3 regions of the Tardiphaga sp. 215_C5_N2_1 genome follow, and region 1 is predicted to be linked to each of the others. Evidence: predicted binding sites of a transcription regulator. Region 1 holds the regulator's gene; each other region holds the start of a gene.
What was found. The regulator PhoB, encoded in region 1, activates phosphate uptake and scavenging genes when phosphate is short. The targets are predictions, from matches to a motif close to TGTCATNNANCTGTCAT.
Positions count from the first base shown of each region.

Region 1 (7,308 bases):
ATTGGGCCAAGGCTCCTGGCTACTACGTCATCCTGACCGACCAGCCGGGCGAAACCTCGTGGCCGATCACTGCCGCGACCTTCATCCTGATGCACAAGACCCCGACCGACAAGGCGGCCTCGGCTGAAGCGATCAAGTTCTTCAAGTGGTCGTTCGAGAAGGGCGCCAAGATGGCTGAAGAGCTCGATTACATTCCGATGCCGGAACCCGTCGTCAAACTGATCGAAAAGACCTGGTCGGCTGACATCAAGAGCTGATCCGGTGTGTGGGCGGAGGAGAGGGGCATCTCTCCTCCGTTTGCTGCAGGGCTGAATTTCTCTCTTCTTCTCTTCTGACTTAGCCCCCTGACAAGCCCCTCCAGGGCAACGCGTTTTGGGGTATTGTAACAATTACAGGGGACTGGCGTGGCAGACATGGCCGTACAGAGCTCTTCGATGGACGCTGCCGGACCTTATGATCGTGCGAAGGCTTTGAATGCCTTCAAGACCGGGGACCAGGCGTTTTATTGGATCACCCGCATCTCGGCGCTGTCCGTTTTGTTTATTCTCGGCGGCATCATTCTGTCGCTCATTGTTGGTGCGTGGCCGGCGCTCCGCGAATTCGGCTTCTCGTTCCTCACGACGCAGCGCTGGGCACCGTCGGCTGATCCGCCGGTGCTGGGAGCGCTCGGCCCGATCTACGGCACGCTGATCACCTCGGTGATCGCGATGGCGATCGCCATCCCGGTCGGCATCGGCATCGCGATCTTCCTCACCGAACTGTGCCCGAACTGGCTGCGCCGCCCGATCGGCATGGCGGTTGAGCTTCTCGCCGGTATTCCTTCGATCATCTACGGCATGTGGGGCTTCTTCGTGCTCGGCCCGTTCCTGGCCAACCACGTGCAGCCATTCATGATCAACGCCTTCGAAGGCGTCCCGGTCCTCGGCGTGATCTTCGCCGGCCCGCCGTCCTATCTCTCGCTGTTCAACGCGTCGCTGATCCTCGCCATCATGGTGCTGCCCTTCATCACCTCGATCTCGGTCGATGTGTTCAAGACGGTGCCGCCGGTGCTCAAGGAAGCTGCCTACGGCGTCGGCTGCACCACCTGGGAAGTCGTCCGCAACGTCGTCATCCCCTATACCCGCGTTGGTGTGATCGGCGGCGTCATGCTGGCGCTCGGCCGTGCGCTCGGTGAAACGATGGCGGTGACCTTCATCATCGGCAACTCGTTCCGTATCACAGGCTCGATCTTTGGCCCGGGCACCACGATCTCGGCAGCGATCGCCAGCGAGTTCGCGGAGAGCGACGGTCTGCATCAATCGGGTCTGATCCTGCTCGGTCTCCTGCTGTTCGTGCTGACATTCTTCGTGCTCTCGGCAGCGCGTCTGATGCTGCTGCGTCTGGAAAAGAAGGCGGGCAACTAATATGAACCCGATTTATGCTTCACGCCGCCGCAACGACATGGTCATCCGCGGGCTCTGCATGGGTGCCGCTCTCTTTGGCGTCACCTGGCTCGCGCTGATCCTGTTCACGCTGTTCTACAATGGTATCGCCGGCATCAGCCTGCAGATCTTTACCCAGAACACGCCGCCGCCCGGCTCCATGGAAGGCGGCCTGCTCAATGCCATCGTCGGTTCGATCATCATGACCGTCATCGGCGTCGGCATCGGCGCGCCGCTCGGCCTGTTTGCCGGCACATATCTCGCAGAATACGGCAAGCACGACAAACTCACCTCGGTGATCCGCTTCATCAACGACGTGTTGCTGTCGGCCCCGTCCATCATCATCGGCCTGTTCGTTTATGGTGCGGTGGTGGTTCCGATGGGCGGCTTCTCGGCTCTCGCCGGTTCGCTTGCGCTCGCCGTGATCGTGATCCCCGTCGTGGTTCGCACCACTGAAGATATGCTTGGTCTCGTGCCGAACCCGCTGCGTGAAGCGGCCTCGGCGCTCGGCCTGCCGCGCTCCCTGGTCATCAAGCGGATTGCTTATCGTGCAGCCCGCGCCGGTCTCATCACCGGCGTGCTGCTGGCGACCGCGCGTGTCGCCGGTGAAACGGCGCCGCTGCTGTTCACCGCGCTGAGCAACCAGTTCTTCAGCCTCGATCTCACCAAGACGATGGCCAACCTGCCGGTGACCATCAACAACTTCGTGCAGAGCCCCTACGAGTACTGGAAGCAGCTCGCCTGGAGCGGTGCCCTGATCATCACCTTGACCGTACTTGCCCTTAACATTGGCGCGCGCATTCTCGGCGCCGAGAGGACAGCAAAATGAGTGAGCTTTCTGTGTCGTCTGGCGTTCCTTCCGTCTCGATGCCGCCACCGTCGGCCCTGCAGGGCGAGACCCGTCCCAAGGTCACCGTGCGCGACCTGAACTTCTACTATGGCGAACACCACGCCCTGAAGAAGATCAACCTGACGCTGATGGCGAACCGCGTAACCGCATTCATCGGCCCGTCGGGCTGCGGCAAGTCTACGCTGCTGCGCATCTTCAACCGCATGTATGATCTGTATCCCGGCCAGCGCGCCGAAGGTCAGCTCATGCTGGACAACCAGAACATTCTGGATCCGAAGTTGGATCTCAACCTGCTGCGTGCCCGCGTCGGCATGGTGTTCCAGAAGCCGACCCCGTTCCCGATGACGATTTACGAAAACATCGCCTTCGGTATCCGCCTCTACGAAAAGATCTCAAAGTCGGAGATGGACGTGCGCGTCGAGAGGGCGCTGCGCGGCGGTGCACTCTGGAATGAGGTCAAGGACAAGCTCAACGCGTCGGGCCTCAGCCTGTCGGGCGGTCAGCAGCAGCGTCTGTGCATCGCGCGCACCATCGCGGTGCGGCCGGAGGTGATCCTGTTCGACGAGCCGTGCTCGGCGCTGGATCCGATCTCGACCGCGAAGATCGAGGAGCTGATCGATGAGTTGAAGGATCAGTACACGATCGCGATCGTGACCCATAACATGCAGCAGGCTGCCCGCGTCTCCGACAGCACGGCCTTCATGTATCTCGGCGAGTTGATCGAGTTCGATCAGACCAACAAGATCTTCACGTCGCCGACCGACCGCCGCACCCAGGATTACATCACCGGCCGCTTCGGCTGACGCGACATATTCGCGGGAGGAATTTGAGATGGCTTTTGAACACACCACCAAGGCTTTCGATGACGATCTGCAGGAGCTGACCCGTCTCGTCGCCGAGATGGGTGGCCTTGCGGAACGGCAGATCGTCGAATCCGTCGATGCGCTGATCCGCCGGGACGTCGCGCTCGGTGCGCGCGTCGTCGCCACTGACTCCGAGATCGACCAGTTGCAGCGCACGATCGAAGAGCGCGCCGTGCTGACCATCGCCAAGCGCCAGCCGATGGCTGTCGATTTGCGCGAGATCGTCGGCGCGCTGCGCGTCGCCACCGATCTGGAACGCATCGGCGATCTTTCCAAGAATATCGGCAAGCGCGTCAATGCACTCGACAGCGACTTCCATCCGCTGAAGCTGATCCGCGGCCTCGAGCACATGACCGACCTCGTGACCACCCAGGTCAAGGCTGTGCTCGACGCCTATGCCGCACACGATCTGCCCGCTGCGATGACGGTGTGGAAGGGCGACGAGGAAATCGACGCGATCTGCACCTCGCTGTTCCGCGAACTCCTGACCTATATGATGGAAGACCCGCGTAATATTTCGTTCTGTATCCACCTGATGTTCTGCGCCAAGAACATCGAGCGGATCGGTGACCATGCCACCAATATTGCGGAAACCGTGTTCTACATGATCGAGGGCCAGCAGATCCTCGACAAGCGCCCGAAGGGCGACATGACCACATTCGCGAATACGCCGACGGTCTGAAGCATGATCAGGAAAAGTGGAAGCCAGTCTTCCGCAAGGATCATGATTTAAAGACTTGTCGGACGTCACTGAGGGTATTGATCAAGATGGCTGTGAATGCACGCATTCTGGTTGTGGAAGATGAAGAGGCGCTAACGACGCTGCTTCGCTACAACCTCGACGCCGAAGGCTATGATGTTGAAACCGTCGCTCGCGGCGACGATGCCGACACCCGCTTGAAGGAGCGGGTGCCGGATCTCGTGGTGCTCGACTGGATGCTGCCGGGCCTGTCCGGCATCGAACTGTGCCGCCGCTTGCGCGCACGGCCCGAAACCAAGGCATTGCCGATCATCATGCTGACGGCGCGCGGCGAAGAGAGCGAGCGCGTTCGCGGTCTCGCCACCGGTGCCGACGACTACATCGTCAAGCCGTTCTCCGTGCCGGAGCTCCTGGCCCGCGTGAAGGGTCTGCTCCGTCGTGCAGCTCCCGAGCGTCTCGCCACCGTCCTGGCGTTTGGCGACATCGAACTCGACCGCGACAAGCGCCGCGTCGTGCGCTCAAGCCGTCCGATCGATCTCGGTCCGACCGAATATCGCCTGCTGGAGTTCTTCCTGGAACATCCGGGCCGCGTGTTCAGCCGCGAGCAGTTGCTCGACAGCGTCTGGGGCCGCGACATCTATATCGACGAGCGCACGGTCGACGTGCATATCGGCCGCCTGCGCAAGCTGCTCAATCCCGCCGGCGAGCCCGATCCGATCCGCACCGTGCGCGGTGCCGGCTACGCGCTGGACGACCGGTTCGACAAGGCGGCGGAGTAGGTGTCTTCCTTCTCCCCGCCTGCGGGGAGAAGGTGGCCCGGCATAGCGCAGCGACGCCGGGTCGGATGAGGGGGACTCTCCATCGGCTTCGGAGTCTGTGGAGCGCGCCCCTCACCCGACGCCCTCATGCTTCGCATGCGGACGTCGACCTCTCCGCCTGCGGGGAGAGGTTAGAAGCCCCAAACAAAAAAATGCCCGGCTCATCACCGGGCATTTTCTTTGGCTTGGATATCTTCCAGCTCAGCGCGTCGGCTTCGGCACCGCGCGGCGGCGGTCGCTTGCCGGCTGATAGGCGATGCGCGAGTGATGCGCGCAATAGGGGGCGCCGGCCAGGGCCTTGCCGCCGCAGAAATAGAAGTCCGCGCTCGACGGATCGCCGATCGGCCAATGGCAGGTGGCTTCGTTGAGTTCGACCAGCGACAGGCGCTGGCTGATCGGCACGATGTTGTCATAGGCGATCGGGTCGGGCTCGGCCTCGATCTCGTAATTATGGGCCAGCGCGGTATTGCCGCGTGCCATCGGGCGGGCAACGCGTACCATCTGCTGCGCCGGGCGCGCCTTGCGCTGCCGCGGAGCTGCCGAGGAGGGGCTCTTGGCACGGCCGGACAGGCCAAGGCGGTGAACCTTGCCGATCACGGCGTTGCGGGTCACGTTACCGAGTTCCGCAGCGATCTGGCTGGCGGAAAGGCCGCCTTCCCAGAGTTTCTTCAACTGTTCGACGCGATCGTCGGTCCATGTCATTACCGTCATCGCCGTTTTCCCTTCGTGAGCGCCGGCCTGACCGGGCAGCGCTGCGAGTTGAGACTTCAAAAATCCCTGCGGTCAGAATCCTTTAGCGCTCACCGGGCGCGAATTTCGCGTCCGGCTGTTACGCCGCACTGGATGTGTCAAAAGGATCTACCGCCGCACGAGATGTCGTATCCGACGAGGCAAAAGCTACAATATGCCGTGACTCGCGCGCAAGAGTCGGGCATGCCGCGTCCACATGCTTCTGCAAGTAAAGCTGCAAAATCGGCTTTTTCTGCGACTCCGTGTGACTCGAAAGCCGCAGTGCGCGGTTGACAGTCTTCACAGCACACATAGAATAATGCCCACGTGCCGCCCGAGAAGGGCGGCACGTTTCGTTTCTAGGGTCCGTTGTTCGATTTCGCACAGTTGTCATCGACGCGGCCGCAGTCTTTTCGATCGGATCGGTTATGACCAGCAACGCAACGTCTTCGCCCCTCTCTCAGGCTCACTTGCTGCCTGTTTTCGCGCGTGCGGATGTCGCTTTCGAGCGCGGTGAAGGCGCGTGGCTGATTGGAACCGATGGCGAGCGCTATCTCGATTTCACCAGCGGCGTTGCCGTGAACGCACTTGGCCATGCGCACCCACATATGGTTGCCGCATTGCAGGAGCAGGCCACCAAGCTCTGGCATATGTCGAACCTGTTCAAGAGCCCGGACGGCGAGCGCCTCGCCGCGCGGCTGTGCGAACAAAGCTTTGCCGACTTCGTGTTCTTCGCCAATTCGGGTGCGGAAGCGATGGAATGCGCGATCAAGGTGACCCGCCACTATCATTTCTCCAAGGGCCATCCCGAGCGCACGCGCATCATCACCTTTGAAGGCGCGTTCCATGGCCGCACCCTCGGCACGCTCGCGGCGACCGGCGCTGCCAAATATCTCGAAGGCTACGGCACGCCGCTCGACGGCTTCGATCAGTTGCCGCTCGGCGATATCGAAGCCGTTAAGAAGGCGATCGGTCCGAACACCGCCGGCATTCTCATCGAGCCGCTGCAGGGCGAAGGCGGCGTGCGCGCGCCGAGCAACGCGTTCTTCGGCGCATTGCGCGAACTCTGCGACAAGAACGGCATCCTGCTGATCTTCGACGAAGTGCAGACCGGCATGGGCCGCACCGGCGAGTTGTTCGCCTATCAGCGCATCGGCGTGACGCCGGATGTCATGTCGCTGGCCAAGGCGCTCGGCGGCGGTTTCCCCATCGGTGCGTGCCTCGTTACGGCGGAAGCGGCCGAAGGCATGGCGCCCGGCTCCCATGGTTCGACCTTCGGCGGCAATCCGCTGGCGGTCGCCGCGGCGAATTCCGTGCTCGATATCATGCTGAAGCCAGGCTTCTTCGACCATGTGAAGAAGATGTCGCTGTTGCTGAAACAGAAACTCGCGGGCGTGGTCGACGGCCATCCTGATGTGCTCAGCGAAGTGCGCGGCGAAGGTCTGCTGATCGGCCTCAAGGCTGTCGTGCCGGCCGGCGATCTCGTGGCCGCATTGCGTGACGCGAAGCTGCTGACGGTTGGTGCCGGCGACAATGTCGTGCGCTTCCTGCCGCCGCTGATCGTCAGCGAGTCCGAGATCGAGCAGGCCGTGCAGCGGCTGGAACAGGCTTGCGTGGCGCTCAGCTCACCTGCAAAGACGCAGGGAGCCGCGTGATGAGCACGTCACCGCGGCACTTCCTCGATCTCACGGCCGTGCCGGCCAGCGAGTTGCGCAATATCATGAACGCGGCTGCCGCCATGAAGGCGAAGCTGAAGGGGCGGGATGGCACGAATGCCGAGCCCGATCGTCCGCTCAAGAACAAGACGCTGGCGATGATCTTCGAAAAGCCCTCGACGCGCACCCGCGTGTCGTTCGAGGTCGGTATGCGCCAGCTCGGCGGCGAAGTCGTGATGCTCACCGGCGCCGAAATGCAGCTCGGTCGCGGC
Region 1 is NZ_CP197240.1:4,864,966-4,872,273, forward strand. Features, by position in the region: gene pstS (phosphate ABC transporter substrate-binding protein PstS) at 1-257, shown strand, start outside; gene pstC (phosphate ABC transporter permease subunit PstC) at 405-1,403, shown strand; gene pstA (phosphate ABC transporter permease PstA) at 1,405-2,250, shown strand; gene pstB (phosphate ABC transporter ATP-binding protein PstB) at 2,247-3,074, shown strand; gene phoU (phosphate signaling complex protein PhoU) at 3,103-3,816, shown strand; gene phoB (phosphate regulon transcriptional regulator PhoB) at 3,909-4,613, shown strand; gene AB7828_RS23155 (GcrA family cell cycle regulator) at 4,854-5,363, opposite strand; gene AB7828_RS23160 (aspartate aminotransferase family protein) at 5,810-7,036, shown strand; gene argF (ornithine carbamoyltransferase) at 7,036-7,308, shown strand, end outside.

Region 2 (7,308 bases), 1.2 Mb from region 1:
GCAGAGCGACACCCAGCAGGAGATCGTCGCCACGCTGGTCTCGACGGCCGTCGATCCCAAGGAGCTGGATGCCGTGGCCGCCCGGCTCGAGGCGTATGCCGGCGTGCGCAACGCCACATGGGACGTCAGCACCAAGGATTAGTCGTCCAGAAGAAGTCCAGGGCGCCATAGGCGATCTGCGACTTTCCGGCTCGGGAACTTTGGCGGGCGGCTCCCGTTGTCACCGCACATTAACTGCGGTGGATGCCATGATCCCGACGACCCAGACGCGCGTGTTCCGGACCTATTTCACGATCGCGATCTTGGCGACCGCAGCAGGATTGGGCGCATCGACGTCGGCAATGGCGCGGCTCACGCTAACGCCGCCATCCGCTCGATTTGCCCAGGCGACGCCGCCACTGCAGTCAACGCCGGGTGCCGAAAACAAGCCGTCGGCCCCCGCAGAACCCGCGACCACTGGCCAGCGCCCGCAGGAAACGCCGCCGCAGCCGGCGCGTCCGGATGCAGAAGCACGCGATGCCGGCGCCAAGCCGGCGCTGCCACCGGCGCCGGCTGAGAAGACCGCGCCGCCGATCACGGCGAAGTAGTCATACGCTGAGCAAGCGATCATTCAGACGGTGTTGGAATCCAGCAGCGCCAGCGTGATCCAGTGCGCTTCTAAAGCCGGTTTGGTCACGCCTTCCACTTCGATAACCGCATCCCAGGCCGATTGCAGCGAAACCACGCGTTCGGTCAGCTTGACCAGGCGAAACTTGCCGCGCACCCGCGTGCCGGATTTGACCGGACTGTTGAACCGCACGCGCTCGAAGCCATGGTTGACGCCCATCCGCGTTCGCTCGACGCCCGGCATCGCATCGAAAGCCAGCGTCGACAGCAATGACAGCGTTAGAAATCCATGGGCGATCGTACCGCCAAACGGCGTCTCAGCCTTGGCGCGCTCGGGATCGGTGTGGATGAATTGATGATCGCGGGTGGCGTCTGCAAACGTATCGATCATCGTCTGATCGACCATCAGCCATTCCGACACGAGTTCGGGTCCGTTGAGCAGCTTGCGATATTGTTCCAGCGGAATCAGCTTGGCGCGGATCGCTTCCATTTCGGCTGCACGTCTCTCGTCTGACACTCCGGCTTCCCAATATTTGCGCCCGTCATGGACGGCGTTTCAAACGGCCCTTTTTAAGCTCATATGTCATCGTGGTCTCGTGGTTTCACGTGTCCACGGCGGCTGGCTGGGCAGGTGCCTGCAATCTTGTCTCGCCAGCTTCACCAGTCGCCTCCATACTCCCTGCGCACGAGATCACAGGGGGGCTTCATGAAAATCGACGACGTTCGCAACAACGCCTATTCGATGCCGCTGACCAATCCGTCATTCCCGCGCGGGCCCTACAAATTCTACGACCGCGAATATTTCATCATCAGCTATCGCACCGACATGGACGCGCTGCAGGCTGTGGTGCCGGAGCCGCTGGAGATCGTCGACAACATCGTCAAATACGAATTCATCCGCATGCCCGATTCCACCGGCTTCGGCGATTACACCGAAACCGGGCAGGCGATTCCGGTGCGCCTCAATGGCGTCGAGGGCGTCTACATCCATTCGATGTATCTCGATGACGATGCGCCGATCGCCGGTGGACGCGAGCTGTGGGGCTTCCCGAAGAAGCGCGCGACGCCGAAGATCGTGGTCGAAAGCGACGTGCTGGTCGGCACGCTGCATTACGGCTCGGTGCTCTGTGCGTCCGGCACCATGGGCTACAAGCACCGGCCGGTGGATCATGACACGGTGATGCACGCGCTGCAGGTGCCGAACTTTATTCTGAAGATCATCCCGCATGTCGACGGCACGCCGCGCATCTGCGAGCTGGTGCACTATCACCTGGAAGAGATCAATCTGAAGGAAGCCTGGACCGGACCTGCGGCACTCGGGCTGTTCCCGCATGCGCTCGCGGATGTGGCGCGGTTGCCGGTGAAGGAAGTCGTGTCGGCGCTGCACTTCAAGTGCGACCTGACGCTGGGATTGGGCGAAGTGGCGTTTGATTATCTGGCGAAGTGAGCTGTCCAGGGCCTCCTCACACGCCGACGTCATACGCGGGCTTGACCCGCGTATCCACCTTTCTGCACCGTCCAACGAAGATGGATGGCCGGGTCAGGCCCGGCCATGACGTGGGGAGAAGGCAGAGCCTCACCATAAAATGCGAAGGTACAAAAAAGGCGGCAGTGTCCGACACTGCCGCCTTCGTCGTTACTCATTCAGGCTGAGCACTCAGTTCAACGCACCAGCACGTTCTTGAACTGCCACGGATCGCTCGTATCGATATCTTCCGGGAACAGGCCCGGGCGGCCTTCGAGCGGCGTCCAGTCGGTGTAGTAGCCCTTCACCGGGCCGAGATAGGGTGTCTGGATCTCCAGCAGACGCTCGAAGTCGATCTCGTCGGCCTCGACGATGCCCTCGGTCGGGTGCTCCAGCGCCCACACCATGCCGCCGAGCACGGCCGAGGTCACCTGCAGGCCGGTGGCGTTCTGATAGGGCGCGAGTTCACGCGTCTCCTCGATGGAGAGCTGTGAGCCGAACCAGTAGGCATTGTTGTCGTGGCCGTAGAGCAGCACGCCGAGTTCGTCGATGCCATCGACGATTTCGTTCTCGTCGAGGATGTGGTGCTTCGTCTGCATCTTGCCGGAGCCGAACATCTCGTGCAGCGACAGTACGGCATCGTCTGCCGGGTGATAGGCATAGTGGCAGGTCGGCCGGAACACCGCGGTGCCCGAAGCGTCACGCACCGTGAAATAATCGGAGATCGAGATCGACTCGTTGTGGGTGACGAGGAAGCCGTATTGCGCGCCGCGCGTCGGGCACCAGGTGCGCACGCGCGTATTGGCGCCGGGCTGCATCAGGTAGATCGCAGCGCCGCAGCCGGCCTCATGGGTGTGTGCATTCTCCGGCATCCACTTTTCATGGGTGCCCCAGCCGAGTTCGGACGGCTGCACGCCTTCCGAGAGGAAGCCTTCGACCGACCAGGTGTTGACGAAGACCTCCGGCGGCTTCGGCGACTTGGAGCGCTGGGTGTCGCGCTCAGCGATGTGGACGCCCTTGATGCCGGCCTGCCGCATCAAATCCGCCCATTCGGCCTTGGTCTTCGGTTGCGGGGCATTGAGCTTCAGGTCGGAGGCGACATTCAGCAGCGCCTGCTTGACGAAGAAGGAGACCATGCCGGGATTGGCGCCGCAGCAGGAGACCGCCGTGGTCGAGCCGGGCTTGCGTGCCTTCTTGGCGGCCAGCGTCGTTTCGCGCAAAGCGTAGTTGGAGCGCGCTTCGGCGCCCTTCGAGGCGTCGAAATAGAAGCCGAGCCAAGGCTCGTTGACCGTGTCGATGTAGAGCGCGCCGAGCTCGTTGCAGAGCTCCATGATATCGACCGAGCCGGTATCGACCGACAGGTTGACGCAAAAACCCTGGCCGCCGCCTTCGGTGAGCAGTGGCGTCAGTAGGTCGCGATAATTCTCCCTGGTCAGCCCCTGCTGGATGAAGCGCAGGCCATGCTTGTCGCACAGCGCCTTGCGGCCTTCATCCTTGGGGTCGAGCACGGTGATGCGCGACTTGTCGTAGTCGAGATGCCGCTCGATCATCGGCACCATGCCCTTGCCGATCGAGCCGAAGCCGACGATCACGATGGGGCCAGTGATCTTCGCGTAGATCGGCGAGGCGGGGGATGAGGACATCAGCTTCTAACTCCAGACAGGATCAAGATGAACGCGCTGCGTCGTGCGCGGTTGGGAAAGGACAGTGACGATGTGACATCAGAATGAAATTTCGGGAATGAAATCTCGATGCCAGTATTAAATGCAGCTCAGCGGCGTATGCCGACCGAGAGAACGGTCAGCGAACGTTGTTCCCCCGAGGGCGTCTCGAATGTAATGGACTGCCCCGCAGAAAGGCCGATAAGCGCGGCTCCGATCGGGGTCAATACCGAAATTCGCCCGGCGTCCACGTCGGCGGAGGTCGGATAGACCAGTGTGACGTGCTTTTCCTGCCCGCTGATATCGTCGCGGAACGTCACATCGGACTCCATGCCGACGATTCCGGGCAATGGATGAGTGTCAGGCACGATTGTCGCGCGCTCAACTTCGCCGGCCAGAAAGTCGGCGGTCACGGGGTATTTCTCTGCAGCGGCCTCGGCCAGTACGCCGAGACGCTCACGGTCGCTGCGGCGGAGTGTGATGGGCGGCGGCTCAGTGCGAAGGGAATGGATCATGGGTTTCACAGCCAAATGACGCCCGGCGCGCAAAGCGCCCGAGCATGCCAAGAATGATGAGGATGCTGAAATCGAACAAGCCCGGACGGCACGCGCGCGTGCGCCCGGGTCACATTCCTGCTTGAAGGTGACCGGCGCGGAGCAGTAAGCGGTTGCGGGGCAGGTTCGTCATGATGGCCGAAACCTATGTATCCTGCAGTGAAAGTCAACCGGCGATGGCGCCGTTGCTAGCAGCGACGTCCAACGGGCGTGTCTGACGCGCGGTTGACGATCAGCTGCGCCGCTTGGCGGTGACTTCGATTTCGACTTTCATCTCGGGCTTGTAGAGCCCGGAGACCACGAGGAGCGTGGCAGCGGGCCTGATCTCGCCGAGATGCGCGCCGGTCACCGCGAACACCTTGTCGGCGTCGCTGGCGTCGGTGATGTAGTAGATCGCACGCACGATATCGGCCATGGCAAAGCCGGCCTCTTTCAGCGCGGCTTCAATGGTCTTGAAGCAGTTCTGTGTCTGTGCCGTGACGTCGGCCGGCAAGATCATGGTGGTGTAATCGTAGCCGGTGGTTCCGGACACGAAGCAGAAATCGCCATCGACCACGGCGCGGCTGTAGCCAGCGGTCTTTTCGAATGGCGATCCGGTGGAAATCAGTTTGCGCGTCATTACCGGGCTCTCCTGCGGAGGTGAGCTCCGCAATGCCGTGTCTTGGTGGTCAAATCAAGCCGCGTGGGCCAGATCGGCAGGCTCAGCAGCCTTGCGGACCCATTTACCGCTTCCGAAGATGATGCCGCGGGCGCCATCCAGCGCTCCGGGCTTCAGTTCAAGGCCGAGCAGGCGATCGCGCTCGAACGGCCCGGGCAGCGCCAGATCGGTCATTTTCCGGGGCATGAAGCCGAAGCGGGCGTAATAAGGTGCATCGCCGAGCAGCACGATGGCGCCATGGCCGCGCGCCGAGGCCTCGGCGATCGCGTGATTCATCAACGCGGCGCCAAGGCCAAGGTCGCGGGCACCCGGATCGACCGCCAGGGGGCCGAGCATCAACGCAGCTCGGCCCCCGGCATCGACATGCCAAAGCCTGATCGTGCCGACCAGCCTGCCTTGCACCACCGCCGAGAAGGCCAGGCCTTCGGCGGGCAGTCGTCCGTCACGCAGTCGCTGGCAGGTGCGGGCATGGCGCGAAGCGCCGAAGCACACATCCAGCAGAGATTCACGGGCGGCGACGTCGGAGCCACGTTCCGCACGGATCTCGTACGAAGGGGCTGCGATGGGCAAAGCAACAGTGTTGTTGGTGGCGGTCTCGTGCAGATCGGTCATGGCATGTCGGTCCCCACTCCGTTTTTCACACGGAGTGTTGTCATCCAGAATTGGAAGGTGACGGGATGAGAGCCGGCGGGCCGGCTCTCCGATTAGTCATATCCGGGGTGGATGCCGGATATAGTGAGCGAACTTAAATTTGCAACGCTCAGATATGGAAGGTGCGCAGCGGCGGGAAGCCGTTGAACGCCACTGCCGAGTAGGTCGACGTATAGGCGCCGGTGCCTTCGATCAGCAGCTTGTCGCCGATCTCGAGCGTCACAGGCAGCGGATACGGCAGCTTCTCATACATCACGTCGGCCGAATCGCAGGTCGGGCCGGCGAGCACGCAGGGCGTCATCTCGGCGCCGTCATGCGGCGTCTTGATGGCGTAACGGATCGACTCGTCCATGGTCTCGGCGAGACCGCCGAACTTGCCTATGTCCAGGTAAACCCAGCGCACGTCGTCCTCGTCGCTCTTCTTCGAGATCAGAACGACTTCGGCTTCGATGATGCCGGCATTGCCGACCATGCCGCGACCCGGCTCGATGATGGTCTCCGGAATCGCGTTGCCGAAGTGCTTGCGCAGCGCACGGAAGATCGAACGGCCGTACTGCACGACCGCCGGGACTTCCTTGAGGTACTTGGTCGGGAAGCCGCCGCCCATATTGACCATGGAGAGGTTGATCCCGCGCTCGGCGCAGTCACGGAACACCGACGAGGCCATCGCCAGCGCACGGTCCCATGCCTTCACCTTGCGCTGCTGCGAGCCGACATGGAACGAAATGCCATAGGGCTCCAGGCCAAGACGCTTGGCGAGGTCCAGCACGTCGACAGCCATTTCCGGATCGCAGCCGAACTTGCGCGACAGCGGCCACTCGGCGCCGGCGCAATCGTAGAGGATGCGGCAGAACACGCGGGCGCCGGGAGCAGCGCGCGCGATCTTCTCGACCTCGGCGGCGCAGTCGACCGAGAACAGGCCGATGCCGAGCGCGTGGGCGCGCGCGATATCGCGTTCCTTCTTGATGGTGTTGCCGAAGGAGATGCGGTCCGGCGTGGCGCCAGCGTCGAGCGCCATCTGGATTTCCTGCACCGACGCGCAGTCGAAGCACGATCCCATCGAGGCCAGCAGCGACAGCACTTCCGGCGCCGGATTTGCCTTCACCGCGTAGAACACGCGGCTATCAGGCAAAGCCTTCGCAAAGCTCTGGAAGTTGTCGCGCACGACTTCGAGGTCGACGACGAGGCACGGCTCGACATCGGTGCCCTCGTTGCGGCGGGCGCGGAGGAATTCCTGAATACGTTCGGTCATAGCACTCTCCCAAACGGCCCCGCGAAAGGGTCACGTTCAAAAAATGATGACGGTTCAGCGCTTTCGGACCCAGGCACGCGATGGAGGCGTGACAAAGCCAAAAGTACAGACCGTAAGTGCTGCCGTGGATTGGTTGGGGGTGACCCTACCGCACACCTGGCAATGAAGGACAAGCCTCTTCGGTATTCGCGCTGGCTGTTGGAAAGCCAGCAGAGACCAAAAAAGCCCGCTCCGTCGTTGCTTTAAGTCGCGTCCCCCGTTGAGAACGAGGTGCGCCGGTTCGCCTCCGGCTGCCAGTCACGGTTGCAAAGAACAAAGTCACCTTCAACGGCATCTCTGGAGAGAGATGCTGGCCTTTCGCAAAACTCCGCGAACGACCCTCGGCTTCTTCATCCCTTGGCGGCTGTCCGGCCTCTTGTCCGGATACCTACCGACTGACACACGACCACAGGCACGTGCGA
Region 2 is NZ_CP197240.1:3,666,700-3,674,007, reverse strand. Features, by position in the region: gene AB7828_RS17475 (MgtC/SapB family protein) at 1-142, shown strand, start outside; gene AB7828_RS17470 (hypothetical protein) at 249-587, shown strand; gene AB7828_RS17465 (MaoC family dehydratase) at 611-1,096, opposite strand; gene AB7828_RS17460 (acetoacetate decarboxylase) at 1,313-2,053, shown strand; gene AB7828_RS17455 (homospermidine synthase) at 2,269-3,714, opposite strand; gene rnk (nucleoside diphosphate kinase regulator) at 3,843-4,247, opposite strand; gene AB7828_RS17445 (RidA family protein) at 4,519-4,905, opposite strand; gene AB7828_RS17440 (GNAT family N-acetyltransferase) at 4,960-5,556, opposite strand; gene AB7828_RS17435 (type III PLP-dependent enzyme) at 5,705-6,847, opposite strand.
Region 2: the regulator PhoB is predicted to act here: its motif matches at 1,188-1,204, upstream of AB7828_RS17460 (acetoacetate decarboxylase).

Region 3 (7,308 bases), 2.1 Mb from region 1:
GTATTCGGCGAGCGCATGCATACGCCGCGTCTCTGTCTCGCGTGGCTCGAGGAAGCGCAGCGGCTCGGGGATCGGCACCTGATAGACCAGCACCTGATGCGCCTGCAGCGTCGCTTCGGGAATGCGATGCCGTGTCTGGATCACAGTCGCATCGCCCGTGCTCGTGGTCACGGCAACGCCGGCAGTTTTCTCGAAGAATTTACGGATCGAGATCGCATTAGTCGTGTCGTCGGAGCCCTGGTCGATCACCTTGAGTTTGTCGATGGGACCGAGGATCGCCGCCGTGACCTGCACGCCGCCGGTGCCCCAGCCATAGGGCATCGGCATTTCCCTGCTGGCGAACGGCACCTGATAGCCGGGGATCGCGATCGCCTTGAGAATGGCGCGGCGGATCATCCGCTTGGTCTGCTCGTCCAGATAAGCGAAGTTATATGTCGGCGCGTTCATTCCGCGGCCTCCTGAAGAGCAACGGGCGTCTCGTTGGCATCGGCGAATTCCTTGCGCAGCTTGCGGAGCAAGCCGAGCTCGGACTGGAAGTCGACATAATGCGGCAGCTTCAGATGCTCGACGAAGCCGGTCGCCTGCACATTGTCGGAATGCGACATGACGAATTCCTCGTCCTGCGCCGGCGCCTTGATGTCCTCGCCGAGTTCGCGTGCACGCAGCGTGCGATCGACCAGCGCCATCGACATCACCTTGCGCTCAGACTGGCCGAAGGCGAGACCGTAACCGCGGGTAAAGCAAGGCGCCTCGGTATCCGAGCCCTTGAACTGATTGACCATCTGGCACTCGGTCAGCGTGATCGAGCCAAGCGGCACGGCAAAGCCGACATCCTCGGCCATGAATTCGACCTCGACTTCACCGAGGCGAATCTCGCCGGCGAAAGGATGGTTACGGCCATAGCCGCGCTGCGACGAATAGCCGAGCGAGAGAAGAAAGCCTTCATCGGCCCGCGCGAGATTCTGCAGCCGCAGATCGCGGTCTGCCGGGAAGCTCAGCGCGTCGCGCGTGAGATCGCCGACCGGCTTCTCGGGATCTTCGATGGGCGACGTTTCAATCAGGCCGTCGCGGCCAAGAATATCGGTGACGCGCGGCATCACGCCCGGCTCTGCATCGGTCATGGCCGGCTGCTCGGGCGAGGATTCGCCGGTCAGCACCGGATCGAGCAGACGATGCGTATAGTCGAAGGTCGGGCCGAGCACCTGGCCGCCCGGCATGTCCTTGAAGGTCGAGGAGACGCGGCGACGCACCTGCATCTGCGACGTATCGACGGGTTCACTCGAACCGAACCGCGGCAGCGTCGCGCGGAAGGCGCGCAGCAGAAAGATCGCCTCGATCATGTCGCCGCGTGCCTGCTTGATGGCCAGCGCCGCGAGCTCGCGGTCATAGAGCGAGCCTTCGGTCATCACGCGATCGACGGCGAGACCGAGCTGATTGGAGATCTGTGCCAGCGATACTTCCGGCACATCGCGATCACCCCGGCGCTCATGAGCCAGCAGACGATGCGCATTCTCGATGGCGCGTTCGCCACCCTTGACGGCGACATACATGCTCAGCCCTCCTTCGCGACAAGACGCGTGGTACGCGGTAGCGCGACAATGGATTCGCCGGAGACCAGCACGAGGTCGATGCCGCGGGGAAACAGCGAGGCATTCAGCGCGAGACGATCCAGCAGATCCGGCACACCGATCGCAGCACGCAGGATGGTGGCACCATCGATACCCGGACCGCGCAATTCATAGGTCGGGCCTTCAGTCAGGCTCGCCACCTGCAGAACGATCGTGGTGGAGCGATCCGGATATTCGCCGGTGCCGAAGGCGAAGTGCTCGAAGGACGGCAGCGCGGCAGCATCAGCCACCACAGCGAAGGCACACACGGCGGGATCGGCGATGACCGGCGCGCTGGTGTGAAACTTGATCCACTTGGCAACATCCATCGTCGCCGCCAACTTGGCATCGAGCCACACCGGCGTATCCTGATCGAACAGCGTCAGCGCGATGGCCGCCGCGCCGCGCATCATTGGCGCGGGCACGCCCGAAACAGCCTGAATGCGCTGCACGGTACCCGGACGCGCCATCGCATCCATCACCGAACGGAAGGTCGATTGCGCTGCAAGCACCTTGTCCGCGAAACCGGCCGGCATTTCCGCAACTGTCGTCATGATCAGCCCTCCCCGCGCACGAGCGTGTAGAAATCGACTTTGGTTGCCGCCGTCTCTGCGGCCTTGCGCTTGCTATCGGCGACGACGCGCGCGCGCAGCGGCGTGAGCACCTTGGTCTCGACAGCATCTGAAAATTCACTGGTCTGGATGAGTGCATCGCAGAGCGCGATTAGCTGTGCCTTCGCGCCGTCACGACCGAGTGTGTAACCGAAGCCAACCTCGCCGCTGGCAAGCCGTACAGCGGCACGCGACACCGTCGCCTCGCCGAGATTGAATGGCGCGCCATCGCCGCCGATCCGGCCGCGCAGCATCACCAGGCCGTTTTCCGGCTGACGCAGTTGTTCATGGGCGGGAACAGCCACTGCATCGAGATATCCGGCGATATCCGCCGTGCCGGAGTGCCCAAGGACCCCCATCGCCTCACGGCGCCGGGCCTGCTGGTGGTTCAGGGAGGATGAAGTCATGTCACCGCCGCTCAACAAGTTGTATGATTTACTAGACAACTTTATAGGCGGAGGCAATGACCGTTTCGTGACAGCGGCACGATTTTTCGCTAATGCGTGGTCGACATCATTCCGGGACCGATTTTGTGACCATTCAGGACAAGCCAACAGGCGTTGCATTGTGGCGGCACGTCGCCGACGGCATCGAGCGCGGCATTGCAGATGGCCGCTATGGCGCTGGCGAAAAGCTGCCCGGCGAGACCGAACTGGCTGACATCTACCGCGTCAATCGGCACACCGTGCGCCGCGCGCTCGCGACCCTGGCCGAACGCGGCCTGGTGCGCGCCGAGCGCGGCAGCGGCACCTATGTGGAATCGCCAAAGCTTGCATATCCCCTGCGATCACGCACCCGCTTCTCGGAAATTGCCGGTGCCGGCGGGCGCGAGCCGCAAGCGCAATTGATCGGAGCCTGGGACGATGTGGCAACACGCGATCTCGCCAGGCAGCTTGGCCTCAAAGCCGGCGCTCCGCTGATCCGCATTGAAGCCTTGCGGTTGGCGGACAAGACGCCGATCTGCGTCGGCACCAACTGGCTGTCGGCCGAACGCTTTCCCGATTTCGGCAAGGTCTATGAGCGCGTGCGCTCGATGACTAAGGCCCTGGCGCATTACGGCATCAAGGACTATCGCCGCGCCTCGACGAAGGTCACCGCGGGGATCATCGACGCGACCGATGCGACACGGCTTGGTGTCGCCCTCGGGCGTCCGATCTTGATTGTCGATTCCATCGATGTGGATGCCGACGGCACGCCGCTCAGCGCTACGCATTCGCGCTTCGTCGCCGAGCGCGTCGAATTCGTGGTCGATAGCGGTTCGCTTTAGTTAGAACGGGTCGGTGCCGAGACCCGGCACATCGACGGGACGCGGCCCCGGCGCCGGCCACAGGAAACGGCGATCCTTCTCAGCAATGGCCACATCGTTGATGCTCGCCTCGCGGCGGCGCATCAGGCCGGCCTCGTCAAACTCCCATTGCTCATTGCCATAGGAGCGATGCCAGTTGCCGGCGTCATCGTGCCATTCATATTGAAAGCGCACGGCAATGTGATTGCCGTCGAACGCCCACAAATCCTTGATCAGCCGGTATTCGTGCTCCTTCGCCCATTTACGGGTGAGGAATTCGACGATCGCCGGGCGCCCCTGAAAGAACTCGCCGCGATTGCGCCAGGTCGAGTCCTCGGTATAGGCGAGCGACACTTTCACCGGATCGCGTGAATTCCAGGCGTCCTCGGCCATGCGGGCCTTCTGGGCGGCGCTCTCTCGGGTGAAGGGCGGAAACGGTGGACGCGACATGGGACCCTCGGCTTTGCGATGTTGCAGGGATTGTAGCCCTGCCGCATGCGGAGTCGATGCCGTTTCACCTATGGGGCGATTGCTAAATCTGATCGGCCTTCATGGCAATCCGCAGCGCTTTCGGGATCGGCTTGGCGCGGCCGCCGGAGACAAAGGCCACCTTGACCTTGGCCTCAAGCAGCAACTCATCGCCGCGGCGCACTTCCTGACCCAGCATGATCGAGGCGCCCCTCACCTCTTGTGGAACCGTGACGACGTCAAGCAGATCGTCCAGGACTGCCGGTTTTAGAAAATCAATTTTCATCGAACGAACAACGAAGGCAAAGCCGGGCGCATCCTCTCGCGCTTCTTTCAGCAGCTCTTGTTGACTCGTTCCGAGCAAACGCAAGTAATTCGTTCTGCCGCGTTCCATGAAACGCAGAAAGTTTGCGTGATAAACAATCTGGCCGGCGTCAGTATCTTCGAAATAAACGCGAACCCGCATATGATGACGACCGTCGCGAATTTCGCCATCAAGAGAGGCTGTCACAGGGAGATTCCTCTTATCACACTCCGGGGAGTAATCGTCTTGCACAGAGGCACCTTCCTCAGCAAGCGCCAATCGCTTTGGGCTGGAACCTTGCTTGGGATGCACCTGGAATCTTGGTTGCGGGGACGCGCATCTCTTTGTCGAATGGCAATTAGCCGGCGCTGGTCAGTGCCCGGCCGATTCCCGGCTCATTTTCTCCAAAAGACCGCGCATCCCGTCGATCTGCACACCGAAGCCTGCCCAATCCCCAGACCTCAACAGCTTCATTGCCTCGTTATAGCGATCAAACGCCTCCTGCGCCCTGTTTTCCGCAGGGCTCGCACGTGGCATTTCCGTCGCAGCACCCAGCGATGTCGGTGACGCGTTAGTTTCGATGAAAAGCGCGGACAAGGCCTCGGCAAGCGTCTCTTTCATGACGACATGCTCGCCGTAGGCGGCGATCACACGCTTGAGCTCCGGCAAGTGCCCGTGGACCGCGCGCAGGTACAGCGGCGATACGTACAGGATCGAATTCTCGATCGGGATCACCAGCAGGTTTCCGCGGATCACCCGTGAACCCATCTGGTTCCACAACGATATTTGCTGGGAGATCTCCGTGTTCTGATGAATGCGCGCCTCGATCTGGAACGGTCCGTAGACGAGCTTCTCCTTGGGAAATTCGTAGACGATCAATTTTCCATAGTCGGGAGCGTCGCAGCGCGCTGCCAGCCATGCGATCATGTTGTCGCGTCGGCTTGGCACCATGGGGATCATGATAAAGAACTCGGCCTGGGTTTCGCCGGGCAGCCGCATCACGATGTAGTAAGGGACCATCGGCGCGACGCCGTCGCCGGCCGGCTGGCGCGGAAACTGCCAAAGATCCTCCCGGTTATAGAAAACGTCGGCAGATGCCATGTGATAGGTCTGGTAAAGCTGCGCCTGAATCAGGAAGAGGTCCTCGGGATAGCGAATGTGCTTTTGCAGATCGGACGGCATTGCCGCAAACGGCTTGAATAGCCCCGGAAAGATTCGCTGGTAGGTGGCCGCGATCGGGTCCGCCTGGTCCGTCAGATAAAAGTCGACACTGCCGTTATAGGCGTCGATGACGGCCTTCACGGAATTGCGGATGTAATTCAGATTGCGGCCGGGCGCAGGCTGCGCAGAGGGAAAATAGTTACTGGTTGTATAGGCGTCCTGGATCCAGAACATCCGCCCTTCGCTGATGACCAGATAGGGATCGTGGTCGAGGCTGAGGAACGGGGCGATCGTGCGTAACCGTTCCCCGATATTGCGCCGGATCATGATCCGGCTGTCGTCGGTGATGTAACTGGAGAGCAGCAGGTTCATGTCGTTGAAGTGGTGAGCGAAGATGATTTTTCGCACCATCCCCGTCAGCGGCACGCCACCGGCACCGTCGTAGACCGTGTATGCGTTTTCACTCCCCTTCGGATAGTCGAATTCCGGCGTGGTCGTCCTGACGACAACGTAGTTGCTCTCCTCTTGTCCATAATAAATGCGCGGTTCGCGGATCTCGGGACCGCCGTCCGCAACGGGAGGAATATCCCGTAGGTAAAGCAGCGGAAGCCCTTCAGCGCTCTTGTGCATTACCGGGCTCATCACCGCTCCATTGCCGTGGGTGAACAGCAGGTGGAGGTTGACCCACGTCTGGGCGTTCGGCGGCAGCAGTGAGGATCTGAGCTCGCGTGCCGACAGCATCACGCTCTGGTAGGTGCCGCGAAGCCAGTAGCGGTCGACATCCAGGTCATTTAATTTGTAGTAGGTGCGTATCTCCTGCAGCTGGGCGTAGGTATCGGCTAGCGGCTGCCCGTCCCACAATCTGATGTTCTCGATGGTCGCCTTGTTGGCTTCGAGTGTCGCGAAGGTAAGGTCCTGTTCGGCAGGAAAGGGCTTGGCGGCGATCTTGTCGAGATTATAGGCTTCCCTGGTCAGACGGATGCTGCGCTCGATGTAGGGCCGCTCCAGTTCCAGTTCGTTCGGTTTCACGTAGAAGCGCTGAAACAGCGTCGGGATCACGCCGGACAGCAGGAAAGCGCCCCCGAAGACGAGCAACATCGCGGCAGTGGGGAGCCAGTAGGTACGCGCCCACAGGTTCGCCCACGCGGCGCATGCCGCAACGATCGAAAGCCCGATCAGCAACCAGAGAACGGGTAGCTGAACGTGGACATCGGTGTAGCTCGCGCCAACCACTACGCCATTGTCTCCGTAGAGCAGCAAATAGCGGTCGAGTCCGTAGGACCATGCCTTCACCACAAAGAGCAAGCCGAGCAGCGCCGAGCCGTGAGCAACCGCTGGCGGTGATATCGACCACCGCTGGACCTGGTATTCGATCTGACCATGCAGCCAATAGATCACTGCGGCGAGAAGTGCGCTCATGAACAGCGTTAGCAATGCCCAATTCTTGATGCCGATATAGGCGGGCAGAGAAAACAGATAGAATCCAATATCCTTGTCATACAGCGGATCATTCGCGCCATATGGCACCTGATAGAGGAACTGGAGAATGATGCTCCAGTTGCCGACCTCCTCCCATGCGACAAGCAGAGCGAGGAATCCGGTGCCGCCAGCGATGGCAAGGCGCCATGGCAACCGATCGCGTATGAATTCGAACGGATCGGGCGGCACCGCGGTGGCCGCGAGCTTCCAGTCGAAGTCGACGGGAAGCCGGCCTCGCCGCCGTCGGACAAGAAAAAGTGCCAGCCGGGCGTTCGCCCACGCAATGACGGCAGTTGCCGCGAAGACGACAGAAAAGACTGCGGCTTTCGCGCCGATCGATGTCCAAAAAACCTGCGAATAGCCGACCGTGGAGAACCACATCCAGTCGACCAG
Region 3 is NZ_CP197240.1:2,756,180-2,763,487, forward strand. Features, by position in the region: gene AB7828_RS13160 (alpha-D-ribose 1-methylphosphonate 5-phosphate C-P-lyase PhnJ) at 1-447, opposite strand, end outside; gene AB7828_RS13165 (carbon-phosphorus lyase complex subunit PhnI) at 444-1,550, opposite strand; gene phnH (phosphonate C-P lyase system protein PhnH) at 1,553-2,161, opposite strand; gene phnG (phosphonate C-P lyase system protein PhnG) at 2,164-2,625, opposite strand; gene phnF (phosphonate metabolism transcriptional regulator PhnF) at 2,751-3,485, shown strand; gene AB7828_RS13185 (nuclear transport factor 2 family protein) at 3,486-3,953, opposite strand; gene ybgC (tol-pal system-associated acyl-CoA thioesterase) at 4,036-4,482, opposite strand; gene AB7828_RS13195 (UPF0182 family membrane protein) at 4,648-7,308, opposite strand, start outside.
Region 3: the regulator PhoB is predicted to act here: its motif matches at 2,682-2,698, upstream of phnG (phosphonate C-P lyase system protein PhnG).